DNA from 4 places in the Ectobacillus soli genome. Region 4 is predicted to be linked to each of the others. Evidence: riboswitches for the same ligand, from Rfam matches in the RefSeq annotation. Region 4 holds a riboswitch; each other region holds the start of a gene.
What was found. Region 4 has a riboswitch for S-adenosylmethionine ahead of ACAN53_RS10790 (YeiH family protein). Riboswitches for the same ligand answer to the same signal wherever they lie in the genome.

Region 1: it holds a riboswitch for S-adenosylmethionine, as region 4 does, so the genes downstream of both, ACAN53_RS02155 (MetQ/NlpA family ABC transporter substrate-binding protein) here and ACAN53_RS10790 (YeiH family protein) in region 4, are expected to answer to the same signal.
Region 2: it holds a riboswitch for S-adenosylmethionine, as region 4 does, so the genes downstream of both, ACAN53_RS10040 (acyl-CoA dehydrogenase family protein) here and ACAN53_RS10790 (YeiH family protein) in region 4, are expected to answer to the same signal.
Region 3: it holds a riboswitch for S-adenosylmethionine, as region 4 does, so the genes downstream of both, ACAN53_RS05245 (MetQ/NlpA family ABC transporter substrate-binding protein) here and ACAN53_RS10790 (YeiH family protein) in region 4, are expected to answer to the same signal.

What each region holds. Positions count from the first base shown of each region.
Region 1 is NZ_JBGJZM010000001.1:416,838-420,311, reverse strand. Features, by position in the region: gene ACAN53_RS02160 (methionine ABC transporter ATP-binding protein) at 1-531, opposite strand, end outside; SAM riboswitch class I at 599-705, opposite strand; gene ACAN53_RS02155 (MetQ/NlpA family ABC transporter substrate-binding protein) at 794-1,618, opposite strand; SAM riboswitch class I at 1,714-1,820, opposite strand; gene ACAN53_RS02150 (P-loop NTPase family protein) at 2,034-2,276, opposite strand; gene ACAN53_RS02145 (YqzE family protein) at 2,635-2,835, opposite strand; gene ACAN53_RS02140 (shikimate kinase) at 2,916-3,410, opposite strand; gene comGG (competence type IV pilus minor pilin ComGG) at 3,415-3,474, opposite strand, start outside.
Region 2 is NZ_JBGJZM010000001.1:1,958,943-1,962,416, reverse strand. Features, by position in the region: gene ACAN53_RS10050 (DUF1572 family protein) at 1-287, opposite strand, end outside; gene ACAN53_RS10045 (O-acetylhomoserine aminocarboxypropyltransferase/cysteine synthase family protein) at 492-1,802, shown strand; SAM riboswitch class I at 1,911-2,031, shown strand; gene ACAN53_RS10040 (acyl-CoA dehydrogenase family protein) at 2,182-3,381, shown strand; gene ACAN53_RS10035 (LLM class flavin-dependent oxidoreductase) at 3,394-3,474, shown strand, end outside.
Region 3 is NZ_JBGJZM010000001.1:1,000,710-1,004,183, forward strand. Features, by position in the region: gene ACAN53_RS05240 (aldo/keto reductase) at 1-606, shown strand, start outside; SAM riboswitch class I at 772-877, shown strand; gene ACAN53_RS05245 (MetQ/NlpA family ABC transporter substrate-binding protein) at 1,124-1,948, shown strand; gene ACAN53_RS05250 (M20 family metallopeptidase) at 1,964-3,178, shown strand; gene ACAN53_RS05255 (LLM class flavin-dependent oxidoreductase) at 3,243-3,474, shown strand, end outside.
Region 4 is NZ_JBGJZM010000001.1:2,126,255-2,129,728, reverse strand. Features, by position in the region: gene ACAN53_RS10800 (GHMP family kinase ATP-binding protein) at 1-117, shown strand, start outside; gene ACAN53_RS10795 (hypothetical protein) at 253-606, opposite strand; gene ACAN53_RS10790 (YeiH family protein) at 681-2,039, opposite strand; SAM riboswitch class I at 2,177-2,291, opposite strand; gene ACAN53_RS10785 (LysR family transcriptional regulator) at 2,475-3,374, opposite strand.

The sequences.
Region 1 (3,474 bases), 1.7 Mb from region 4:
TTTCGTAGTTTTCGGATCAAGTGCAGAAGTAGCCTCATCACAAAGTAACACAGATGGATTATTAGCTAATGCACGAGCAATACCAACACGTTGTTTTTGACCGCCACTGAGCTGTGCAGGATATACATCACGTTTATCATGTAATCCTACCATTTCTAATAGTTCATCTGTTCTCTTATCAATTTCGGTTTTTGTTTTACCAGCTGCTTTCAGTGCAAAGGCAATATTTTCATGTACGGTTTTCGAGCTAATTAAATAGAAATGCTGAAAAATCATACCAATCTTTAGTCTAGCCTTCCGTAACTCCTGACCTGTAAGCTTTGTCAGTTCTATTCCTTCTATTTTTACACTGCCAGAGGTAGGAGATTCAAGCAGATTCATACACCGAAGTAAAGAACTCTTTCCTGCACCGCTGTATCCAACAATCCCAAAAATTTCTCCCTTTTGAATGGTTAATGATACATCGTCGACTGCTTTAACCCTTCCATGTTTTGTACCATATTCTTTCGTTACATGCTGAATTTCAATCATACGCTCTCTCTCCTTTGCAACATAAAAAGCCTCTTTCATTTGAAAGAGGCACCGTGACTACTGTTACGACTTATCTTTCAGAATAAAAGTATTCTGCAGGAAGTAGCACCTTTCCCGAATTCGGTGGTTGCTGGACGTCATAGGGCCTGATCCCTCAGTCACTCTTGATAAGTAAATAAGTTATTCGATTTTTCAACTAACTTGAATAATAGTATGAATCTTAAAAATTGTCAATCATTTTTTGTAGATTCGTGTCGGATTGTTACTTTCGATTCAACATCCATGCTGGTTTACCAAACCCTTTAAAGTCGCTATCAATAATCGTTTCAAACTCTTTCGATTCCACGGCAGCTTTTATATCCTTAGAAAATTGACTGTCTACATCCTTCGTATTGACAACAACTCGGTTGATATGCTCTGGTCGTAATTTTTCTATCTGTATAGCATCCAATAAATTAAGCTTTGCAGCAAGTGCAAAGTTACCTGGTACGGCAGAAAGATCGATACTATCAATGGCACGAGGCAGTTGCGCTGCTTCAATCGGCTTAAATACAAGTTTTTTCGTATTCTCTTTCACATCTTTTTCAGATACAGTTAATGGATTTACGTTTGCATCAGTTTTTATAAGACCTGCATCCTGTAAAATTAATAGTGCACGAGCTGCGTTTACTGGATCATTCGGAATCGCAATGGAACTGCCTTCCTTTACATCATTCAATGATTTATATTTTTTGGAGTATATCCCCATTGGGGCTGTTGGTACTGCTATCACTTCAGAAAGCTGCATATTATTTTGTTTAGCGAATGTTTCCATATACAACTTATTTTGAAATAAATTTGCATCAATACTTCCCTCTGCTAACGACTTGTTTGGTTGAATATAGTCATTAAATTCTACCACTGTCACCTTATAGCCCTGCTTCTCTAACTGAGGTTTAATTGCTTTTGTTATCATATCTGAATACGGTCCTGCTGTTGCACCTATTTTAAGTTCTTTCTTTGTGGATGACGTTTGCGCTTGTCCCCCACACGCTGCTAAAACACCAATTGATATCAATAACACTACCAATACTGCTAATTTCTTCATAACATAATCCCCTTTCATTTCCCTACTTATTTCCCCGCATAGTCTTTCAATACAACATAAAAAGCCTCTTTCATCTGAAAGAGACCTACTGTTACGACTTATCTTTCAGAATAGTACTATTCTGCAGGAAGTAGCACCTTTCCCAAATTTGGAGGTTGCTGGACGTCACAGGGCCTGATCCCTCAGTCACTCTTGATAAGTAAAGCTTTATTTAATTAATATAATAATAGTAGGAATAGTTGGAATTGTCAACCGTTTTGTGGTGTAATGTCGAAAAGAGCGGGAATGAAGGAATTGTTCGTGCGTTCCTACCCCTTTATTTGACCATCGTCCATTACAATTATTTTGTCAGAATTCATAAAAGTAGACAAATGATTGCAAAAAAAAAAGAGCTGACTCACAAGAGGCAATTTCCTTATGAGTTCTCTCCTTTCTCACCTACATATTTGCTGAACATTTCATATAATCCTTTATTCACAAGATAAGAAATTTGCTCATCTGATTTGTATGGATAGCGGTCACGGAGTCGAATAGAAGCCTTCGCCATTAAGTTTTCTAATATTGAACGCCCACCTTTTCCGTATATCACTTCAGCATATTCAATTAACTTTGCATTCTCTACATCTGCTGAATTGTGATTAAAAAAGAACTTTTCCATTGTCTCCTCCCTCTATGGTAGCGTTTTCATTTCATATCCACCATGTTATTTATTTCACAATATTATATGAATTATTTTCCTTGTAGTGCCATTATAGAACAATATAAGTACGGTACCTGTATTGATTTAAGGCATTTTTGTGAACAAACTATATTTACTACTGACTTTTTTAAACATATATGATACTACACTTTTTTTAGAACATATAATTTTTGTACCCTGCCATTATTATAATAAAAAATGCTACTATTTTCTATTCTTACGCTTCGATTTTAATAAAAATGAAAACCGACCGTAGAATGACTTCTTGTAGAAGTACGATTTTACGGTCGGCTACGTTACATAAAGGACTGTTAATTTATTTTGCATCTTTTTCATGATGTAATGTTTTTTCATAAATCAACTTAATACTTACAGGAACCACACCAAACCATTTTTGTAGAAATGGCTCTTTTTCATTACGGCGTTGCATCTTTTTTTGAAGTCGATCTTGCTTTGGACTATCCATGTATGTGACCACCTGTTGCGTCACATATTTTACATAGTCATTTGTAGACATCCTGCTCACCACCATAAATATTTTTATTCTCCAATAATTTGTAAACAACTGAGAGAATGATTATTTATAGTATGGACTACTTAGTGGTTTTTTAAGCAAGCTTCAATCTCTTCTATAATAAAATTTATTTCCTTATTCGTTGTATCTATGGTATATGTTGCCTCCTCATACCATTTCTGCCGAGTCTCAAAAAGCTCGCTGAATACTTCGGAATTTTTAAACAATGGTCTAGATGTATCTCCTTCTAATCTTTCTACAATGCTAGAAAGATCACAATATAAATACAAAATAATTCCATGCTCCTTCATCCACTCTCGATTTTTCTCCCTTATTACAATTCCACCACCTGTTGTTATAATGACATTTTCACATGGTAATGACTGTAGCATGTCCGACTCGTAAGAACGAAATGTATCCTCTCCTTCGTCGTGAAAAATAGCTGAAATTGGTTTCCCTGCTTTTCTTTCAATTTCTTCATCCGTATCCATAACTGGAACATTCCATCGCATAGCAAGTTCTTTTCCAATTGTTGTTTTTCCAGATCCCATAAAGCCAGTGATGTATAAAGCCTTCATCGTTTTACCTCTCTTCATGCCATTTCGTTATTTCTTTTGTATCTTTATTATACTGAAATTTCGC
Region 2 (3,474 bases), 170 kb from region 4:
CCTTTTTCTAAAATAGTAGTCAATTCCGATTTCGATTTGATCGTATCGACAAATTCTTCCTCGCGATTCCGGTTTGGTTTCTCGCCATCTGCGTGTAAGAAATCGGTCCATCTTGAGATCATATTGCCACTTACATGCTTGACAATCGCAGCAATGCTATTTGATTCCTTATTCGCTCTCCAGTGAATATCCTCTTCTGATACTTGCGCAATTGCCTTATCTCCTAACTCTTTTACACTTGCAAATCTATCTTTCACAATTCGTAAATACTCTGTTTCCATCTTCATCGAATCCACTCCTTTTCAATATACGTTTATTTTCATCATAATGTACGCTGCTCTTGGTAGGCAATAACTGGACCTTAAAAATGGTTGATTTATCCATAGAAACAACGTATGATTGAAAACAAATAAAACTACTGTGAATACATGGGTATATGAAAATGAATCAGATTTTTTTGAAAATTCAATAGGTATAAGGAGATTTTTATTATGACAGAAAACCAAAAAAATTCCCATCGTTTTGATACAATCGCCCTACACGGCGGTCAGCCTGTGGATCCGTTCACACGTTCGAGAGCGGTGCCGATCTATCAAACTACCTCGTATTTGTTTGAGGATACCGACCACGCGGCAGATTTATTTAAATTATCCGGCGAAGGATACATTTATTCCCGAAATGCGAATCCGACAATCGATGTGCTAGAAAAACGACTTGCTGGACTAGAAGGTGGTACGAGTGCGTTTGCAGTATCATCTGGTCAAGCTGCAATTGCGATTGCCATTTTGACACTTGCGAAGGCTGGGGATGAAGTTGTTACAACAAGCGCGTTGTACGGCGGTACATATGTGTTATTTGCCAAAACATTCAAGCGTTTTGGTGTGAACGTTCGGTTTGTTGATGGAAGAGATCTTGCTGCGATTGAAGATGCGATTACGGATAAGACGAAGGCAGTATATACGGAAACCATCGGAAATCCGAGTTTGCAAATTGCCGATATACGCGAGTTAAGTGAGATTGCCCATAGTCATAATATTCCGCTCGTAGTGGATAATACATTTGCCTCGCCATATTTGGCACGACCTTTTGAACACGGAGCAGATATCGTCGTGCATTCGATCACGAAGTTTGTCGGGGGGCACGGTACGTCCATTGGCGGTGCCATTATCGATTCCGGAACGTTCCCGTGGGATAACGGAACGTTTCCTGAGTTTACAGAACCAAACCCGAATATTGGAAATCGTTCGTTTTTGGAAGCGGGAAAAGATAAAGCGTTTATTACAAAGGCACGCTTTGAGCTTGGGCATGATTTAGGGGCATCCCTGTCGCCATTTAACGGTTGGCTCTTTATTCAAGGACTTGAATCGCTTCCTGTCCGCGTGAAGCAGCATGTCTCTAATAGCTTGCAAGTAGCAGAATTTTTAGAGCAACATGAACAGGTGGAATGGGTCAATTACCCGAGCCTACCAAGTGATTCGCAATATGATCTTGCTAAGCAGTACTTGCCTAAAGGAGCCGGATCCATCTTTAGCTTTGGCATTAAAGGGGGACTTGAGGCAGCCAAAACGTTTATTAATTCAGTTAAACTTCTGTCCCATGTTGCCAACGTAGGGGATTCCAAAACGTTGGTTATTCATCCAGCAAGCACATCTCACGCTAGATTGTCTTCCAAAGAGCAAATCTCAAGCGGCGTCTTTCCAGAGCTTGTTCGAATTTCCGTCGGGTTAGAGGATATTGAAGACATTCTTGCAGATATCGAGCAAGCACTAACTGTAGCAAGAAAGCTTGTTTCTAGCAAATAAAAAGCATGAACAATTGAAATATTCGAAAAATTCATTGTGAACTTTTTAAAACAATGATACAATACATTTAATTCCTATTAATCAAATAAAATTAGTTTAATATTTTGTTTCTTATCAAGAGAGGTTGAGGGACCGGCCCTTTGACGCCTCGGCAACCAGTATTAATATTTTTTATTATTACCACGGTGCTAATTCCTGCAAGTTATGATGATAACTTGGAAGATAAGAAGAAGAGCTGTATACTCACAACCTTCTTCTTTTGGAGAAGGTTTTTCTGTTTGACTAGCGTACTTCTGGAGATATATTGTTTTAATTCAGTGTTTTTATATATGTATACTTATATATTTGTAAGAAGTGCATAAAAGGGGGACAACATGCGATGAGTAGTGAATATGTAATCCGAAATGATCGCGATGCAAAACTTGTGGAACATGCCGATCGAATTGCAAAGGAAATCGCGAAAACGGCTGCTAAATATGATGAAACGGGCGAATTTCCATTTGAACATTTTGAAATTTTACAAAAAGAGGGATTTTTGAATTTTACCATTCCTAAGGAATATGGCGGAGAAGGTCTTTCTCTCTATGAAATCTTGCTTGTACAGGAGCGACTAGGAAAAGCTTCAGGTAGCACTGCTCTTGCAGCGGGCTGGCATTTGATGACGTTTTTTAGCTTACGTTATTTCCGTCCGTGGAAAGAGGATGTTTTTGCTAGGATTTGTAGGGAAGCGGTCGAGGACGGCTCACTTTTAAATGTGTATGCAACAGAACGGGCGACGGGAAATATTGTACGCGGCGCGAATCCATCAACAATCGCGAAGAAAACAGAAGGCGGTTATATCATAACGGGCCGGAAAGCATTCGCAACGCTTGCACCGATTGTGAAGCGTTTTACGGTAATGGCTTATATCGAAGAAGAAGATAAAGTTGCTGAATTTTTAATTGAAAAGAATGAATCGGTAAAGGTTATTGAGACGTGGAATACACTTGGTATGAGAAATACAGGTAGTCATGATATCGATCTTCAGGACGTATTCGTGCCAGATGAAGCGTTACTTGCGTATTCAGAAAAGGGCGTTCCGAACCGGTTTAATGGGCTAAGTAGCGCATATACGTTGCAGATTCCAGCCATCTATCTTGGAATTGCAACTGCTGCAAGAGATTTTATTTTGGAATATGCGGATTCGCGCTATTCACCAAGCCTTGGTGCAGTTATTTTAGAAGCACCTCACGTTCAGGAAAAGCTAGGAGAAATCGAAATTCTGCTTACCTCTTCCCGTTCGCTCTTGTACGGTCTGGCTGAAAAGTGGGATCAAGAAGAAAAATGGCGTGACAAATTAAGCAATGAAGTAGCGGTGACGAAATATGTACTTTGTAATAACGCAGTACGCATTGTAGATTTGACGATGAAAATAGCAGGTGGTCATGCCTTATCTAAGGATTTACCACTTGAGAGATATTTCCGCGATGTGCAATGCGGTCTGTATAACCCGCCACATAACGATATGGTTGTAAGACAACTTTCAAGTTCCGCCATCACAAGTTATCGCAATACAAAAAAAGAATTTCAGCTTAGCTAGGAGGAATCATACATGACGAAGCAAAAGCAAATGCATCTTGGTGCTTTTATGACATCTTATTTGGGTCATCATTTAGCAGCATGGCGCTATCCA
Region 3 (3,474 bases), 1.1 Mb from region 4:
ATTCATCAACCCTATGCACTTTCAAATGTTCGCTCACAGTTAATTGCAATGGCTTCGCTCATAAAGGAAGGAAAAATCCGTTATGCAGGCGTAAGTAATTTTAATGAATCAAAAATGAGGGAAGCTCATACGGTTTTGCAGGAGTTCGGATACCCACTTGCCTCTAATCAGGTGAAGTATAGCTTACTTGATCGTCGCATTGAGAAAAACGGTATTATGGATGCTGCTAAAGAGCTAGGCATTACGATTATTGCGTATTCTCCACTTGAACAAGGAATATTATCGGGCAAGTTTCATAAAAATCCAGAACTTGTGAAAAAAATTACAGGACCTCGGAAATATTTATCCTATTTCAAACCTACAGGTCTTGCAAAAACAAAGCCACTCATTGATCTTCTAGATAAACTAGCTTTAGAATATAACGTAACAACCAGTCAAATTGCATTAAATTGGTTAATTCATTTTCACGGAGACACAGTGGTGGCGATTCCAGGAGCATCGAAGATTCGACATGCAGAGGAAAATATCGGGACGCTTGGATTCAAATTATCGGAACAGCATCTTAATGAGATAGATAGGATGTCAAAGCAGGTAACTGCCAATTAAAATCGGAATACGATTTAACGAAAGGCACCTACAAGGTGTTCTTTTTTTTATGCATATGATAAAATTCAGTAAAATCCGATAAAATTAATGGGTAAAAACTATTGACTTTCTTTTACAAAATTATTAGAATAAAGACACTCTACAAAATATAATAAATTTTCCGAATTCTTATCAAGAGAGGTGGAGGGACTGGCCCTATGATACCTCGGCAGCGGATTCTCTTTGAATACTGTGCTAATTCCAGCAAGCAAAAGTGCTTGGAAGATAAGAAGAGTTTATAAATGTTTTCATATTTTTGTTAACATTTCAACCTCTTTCTATTTTCTAGAAAGAGGTTTTTTATTTGTAGTAGGGGATTACTTCATGTAAAGAAGAGTTGAATTATTACATGTACATAAGCTTAAAAAAGCATGGATTACATCAACCTACCATAACCCTACTGCATATGAACTATGGAAAATAAAAACGAGTTAGAAGTATTATGAGGTTCACTCATGAAAGGAAAAGGGGATTAAACATGAAAAAACTATTATTCGTACTAGCTAGCATTCTACTAATTGTAACTGGATGCAGTAACAAAACATCTACTCCTGTAGAAAAAACAATTAAGGTGGGTATTAGTGGATCTGATACACGTGTTTGGGATTTTGTTAAAGAAAAAGCAAAAAAGGAAGGTATTAATATTGAAATCGTTAAGTTTTCAGATTATATCCAACCAAACCTTGCACTTAGCAATGGTGAAGTAGATGTGAATGCTTTTCAAACGGTAGCGTATTTCAATTCCTTTAAGAAAGATCGTAATCTAGATCTAACAGCAATTGGAACGACAGTACTCGCGCCTTTAGGCTTGTATTCTAAAAAAATAAAAAGTGTACAGGATTTGAAGAATGGGGATCAAATTGCAGTGCCGAATGACACAACAAATTTAGGACGTGGACTCATTCTTTTAGAAAAAGCAGGGCTTATAAAATTAAAGCAAGGCTTTGATGGTAAGGGTGGATTAGAAAATATTGTAGAAAACCCTAAAAATTTAAAAATAACTCCTGTGGCTGCAGGTCAAACTCCTCGTGCTATGGATGATGTTGCAGCTTCCATCATAAACAATGGTATTGCAGTTGATGCTGGATTTAACCCGAGCAAAGATCCGATTTTCAGGGAAGATCAAACGGCTAAACCATATATAAACATCATAGCAACGCAAACGAAGCGTAAAGATGATCCAACTTTGAAAAAGCTAGTAGCCATTTATCAAACAGAAGAGGTTGCGAATTTCATTAAAGAAACATATAAAGGGGCTCAAATTCCAACGTCTATTCCTGTAAAGGATATTGAAAACTTGTAAAAAGGGGATGCTGATATGTCTGTAATACAAGCGGAGGAACAGCGTAATAGAATTATTGAAAATATCAATAGAGCAGAAGCAGTATATATTGATACGAGTCATACTATCCACAATAATCCTGAAATTGGAAATCAAGAATATTTTGCTTCCCAAACCTTACTTGCTCTTTTAGAGCAGGCAGGGTTTGAAATCACAAAAGATATTGCAGGACATGAAACAGGTTTTATTGCAAGCAAGCAATCTGGTAAACCAGGTCCTACCCTTGGATATCTTGCTGAATACGATGCACTTCCTGGACTTGGTCATGCTTGCGGACACAATATTATAGGAACAACAAGTGTAGCAGCTGCAATTGCAGTAGCTGAGGTCATCGATGAGACCGGAGGAGAAATTGTTGTTTTTGGTACACCGGCAGAAGAGGGGGGACCAAATGGAAGTGCAAAGGGAAGTTATGTGAGTGCTGGATTATTCAAAGATGTGTCTGCATGTTTAATGATTCATCCTCATAATAAAACGTCGACAACGAGTGAATCGCTTGCAGTTAACCCATTTGATTTTCACTTTTACGGTGTCTCGGCTCACGCAGCTGCATGTCCGGAAAAAGGAATCAATGCATTAGATGCAGTTCTATCTTTATTTAATGGTATAAATGCGCTTCGTCAACAATTATCAGCTGATGTCCGTATTCACGGTATTATTACGAATGGCGGTGATGCACCTAATATTATTCCAGCCTACGCATCCGCACGTTTTTTCATTCGTGCAAACACCCGAGTAGCTTGCGAGAGAGTAACTGAAAAAGTGTTTAATATTGCAAAAGGAGCAGCGCTTGCTACCGGAGCAACCTTAAAAATCGAGCAAACCCAGAACAAAATTGATAATCTATTATTAAATTCTACGTTTGATGAAATTGTTGCTAATGAATTAGAGCAGCTAGGCGAGGTTGTTTTTCGTGATGGGAGAACGGGAATTGGATCTACAGATGCTGGCAATGTAAGTCAAGTAGTTCCTACCATTCATCCGTATATAAAAATAGGAAATGATAATTTAGTTGCTCATACAGATGCGTTTCGTGAGGCTGCTTGTTCCCAGCAAGGAGATCAGGCCTTGATTATAGGGGCAAAGGCGCTAGCCTTAACGGGATATCGATTACTCATTGATCGTGATTTGCTTCAAAAGATCCATGCTGAGTTTGAATTAAAAAAGCAAGCTGAGCAAATAGTACAGTAGGTTAATTGAAGTATTTATTTTTTCTATTCTAGTATTTACTTGCAAACAGAGAGGGGAAATAGTTATGAAATATGGATTTTGGCTTCCGATTTTTGGAGGATGGCTTCGCAATGTAGAGGACGAAAATATGCCGGCGACGTTTGAGTATGCAAAATCAGTAATACAATCTGGTGAAAAATGGGGGTTTGATGTTACTCTTATAGCAGAACTATATTTAAATGACATTAAAGGACCTGATCAGGATTCATTAGAAGCGTGGACAACAGCAGCAGCACTTGCAGCGGTAACCGAACGGA
Region 4 (3,474 bases):
ATGATCGGATTATTAATTGCGTATGATTGTCCGTATTGGAGAGAAATCGAGAAAGAAGTTAAGGGAATAGAGGGGGAAGAAGTTACGTTATATTCGTTTATTATCGGAAAAAAGTGAATATAGAGTAAGTGGAATCTTTTTTTGAATTTGCCTCTAATCTCGCTATGTAAGGGGAGTAAGACCCCGCTTTAAGGCATAAGAGAAACCTTAAAACGGGGAAACTGCCCATAAAATAGTCGAAACATTTCTTCTTTACAACATACCCCATTTACGTTCATACTCAACTTCTAAAATATAATTTTTGTCCGTATATCCATGTTTATGCAATACTTGAACGGCATCACTAAAATCATAATCGTCCGTTTCCATCACAATGTGATCTTTTTTCCACAAAACGCTCCAACTATCATGTGCTGCTGTCAATAAACGTATCATATTAGAAATGTCACCTAGACGGAGTGACAAGGCTGTGTTCCAGTCATCAACTATTTCTGCAGCACTTGATTTAACAAAACGATCCTGTCTTCGAAAACTACGCAAATCATTTGAAAGAAAATGAAAAATAAAGCAGGTTTTGTGATTACATACTAATTGATCTTTCAACACGATCTAACCATCTCCGTTCTCTCATGGCGTTTCATCTACAGGTATTAGTTTGCTGTTCTTACATTACGCTGGAATTACAAACCTGCCCAGTACGATCCTAGTATCCAGATGGACAAAATGTAACCTAAAATAACGTTTACTATCGCTCCAGAACTGAATGCTACAAAGGGTTTCCATCCGACAGAAGTTAAGTCTTTGAACCTCGTTGTCAAACCAATTGAAAGGAAAGTGAATGTGAAGACCCATGTTCTTAATTCCTTAATCGGTGCAATGACATTCGTGTTAATGACTTTTCCTTGAGCAGCAGAAACACTAGCAATAATAATTGTCAGAAGAGCAGAAGCGATGAAAAATCCAATCACAAATTTAGGGAATCTACGCCAAATTTGCGTTTTATCAGCTTTTTTCCCCTCTTGTTTATTTTCCCAATACGTAATTGATATAAATGCAAGCACAAAGCTCCAAATACCTATGAAAATATCGCGGCCAACCACTTTAACTAACGTAAAAGATGTTAAAGCTTTATCGCCAAATGAGCTGGCAGCCGTTATTCCTGCTGCATCAGCAAATTCTGATGTACCAATCCATGCTCCGGCAGGACCTGCAGGTATGCCTAAAGCTTTAATAATGAATGAAAGAATAAAAATCATTGCAACTGCCCAAACAACAACAAGAGAAATGGCAACGGAAACATGTTCTTTCTTGGCCTTTATGGAACTCCCAACCGCAATGGAGGCTGAAACACCGCAAATCGAACCACCGGCGCCAAGGATGGAAGCGAATTTTTTATCTAATCCTAATGCTTTTGTCCCAACAAAATAAATAGTAAAGAATGTAATGAGAGCAATAATCGTTGCTTGGATGAAGGCAACAGGTCCAGCTTGCACAATTAAAGTGAAGGGCAATGTTGCACCGAGAAGGACAATACCGACTTTGACATAAAGTTCTGTACGGAGAGACGTTCCAAACCATTCCGGTATCGGAACAATATTTCCAATAATCAGCCCGATTGCTAAGGCAACTAACGGGGCCTCTAAATTATACTGTTGTGCCCATTTCCAGCCGCTAAAACTATTAATTAGTACACTTAAAATGAATAGTACAATAAATCCTGATAAAAACTTCTTCACATTAATTTTCAAAAATGATGCTGCAATGCTAAACACTACTGCCAATGTTATAAAAAGAAGAAAAATATTACCGGCACGCCCGCCAAGAGCTTTCGTCAATGCAGAAAACTCTGTCCATTTTGGAATTTGCGCAGTTACTACAGACAGTGAATTTCCTAATCCCCATAAAACTACGGCCAAGACGACAAGCAATAATCCAATCCACACAGACCACCAATCCTCACTGCGAATGAATGCTGAACCACTAGCTTTTTTCGTATTAAGTTGTTCTTGCACTTCTGTAGTTGATGATACTTCTGCCATTTTCCCCACCCCTTTTGATATGATGAATAATAAACAATGAATCTCGAATCTGACAGACTGCGACTCTCTTTCAGCGAATAAAAAAGTCTTCATTCTGGCTGAAAGAATGAAGACTTAGCGAATTACCCCGATGCGCCTCCTTATCTTTCAGATTGTAAATATACATCTGCTGGAATTAACACCATACATGCTGACAAACATGCTGGTTGTTGGGCTTCACAGGGCCAATCCCTCCGCCACTCTTGATAAGAAATATTCAATTGATAATTATAGTACTCCCTCACATATACCATGTCAATAATTAAATCAAATTATTTATATGTGTTTAGTTTTATTTAGGCGTGGTAAAGCCATCATCCGAGTTTAAAAGGTTTCTTTTATGAACTCTGTGAGGAAGTACATGAACTGAATTGGAGATTTCGTATTACACGATGATTATACCTCTACATATTCTAAAAACTTCTTTATCAATCTGTATTGCGTGTTATTTTGCGAGTGTATCCAACCAAATGAAATGCTTGAGTCTATATTATAATCAGCCAAGGGAATAGCTACGATTCGGTGGCTTTCTACATAGGGGTCGTCTTTTAACATCAAACTGGATAATAAACTAATGCCTAGCCCTTCTGATACGGTTCTTTTAATTACTTCCGTATTCGTAGTCGTAAATATTACATTTATGGGTCCTTGCTTTTTTGTAATATATTCCACTACGTTGTCCCAAAAGCTCCCGTTGTATATGACAAAGGGATAATCTACGATGTCCTGTAGCAGTAGTTCTTTATTAAAAGCGAGCGGAGAATTATTAGGGACAATTACTTTAACTCCCCATTGATAATGAAATAATTGAGATTTAATTTGTTCTGGAAGTCCTGCTTCTGAATGTTTATTTAGGCCAATAAAACCTAGGTCCACATCATGTTGATTTACTCTTTCAATAATTTCTTTGCTTTCCATTTCGATAATCGTCACGTTAATCTGTGGAAGATCTTTTTTAAATTGGTAGAGTGCTTGAGGTAAGACATTCATAAATAAGCTAGGGATCGTAGCAATTCGTAATTCTCCAATAAAGGAAGAGGTTAAAGAGTGGACTTCCTCCTTCATTTCATTGACTTTTTTTGATATTTCCAGCGCTTTTTTAATAATGCTTTTTCCTTCTTCGGTAGGAATGGTTCCAAAGCGAGAACGTTTAAATAATGAAATTCCGATTTCTTTTTCCAATAAAGAGATCGACTGACTGATCGCTGATTGGGACACATGCAGGTTTTGTGCAGCAAGAGACATGGATTTCGTTTTCACGACTTCCTTTATATACTCCATCTGATCAAAATTCATAAGTAAGGCCTCCTATTTTTTTAATATAAGTAATTCTTATATTAACATTAAAAATCGTTGTTTTACATTTCGAAAAATTATATTTAAAATGGGATTCATC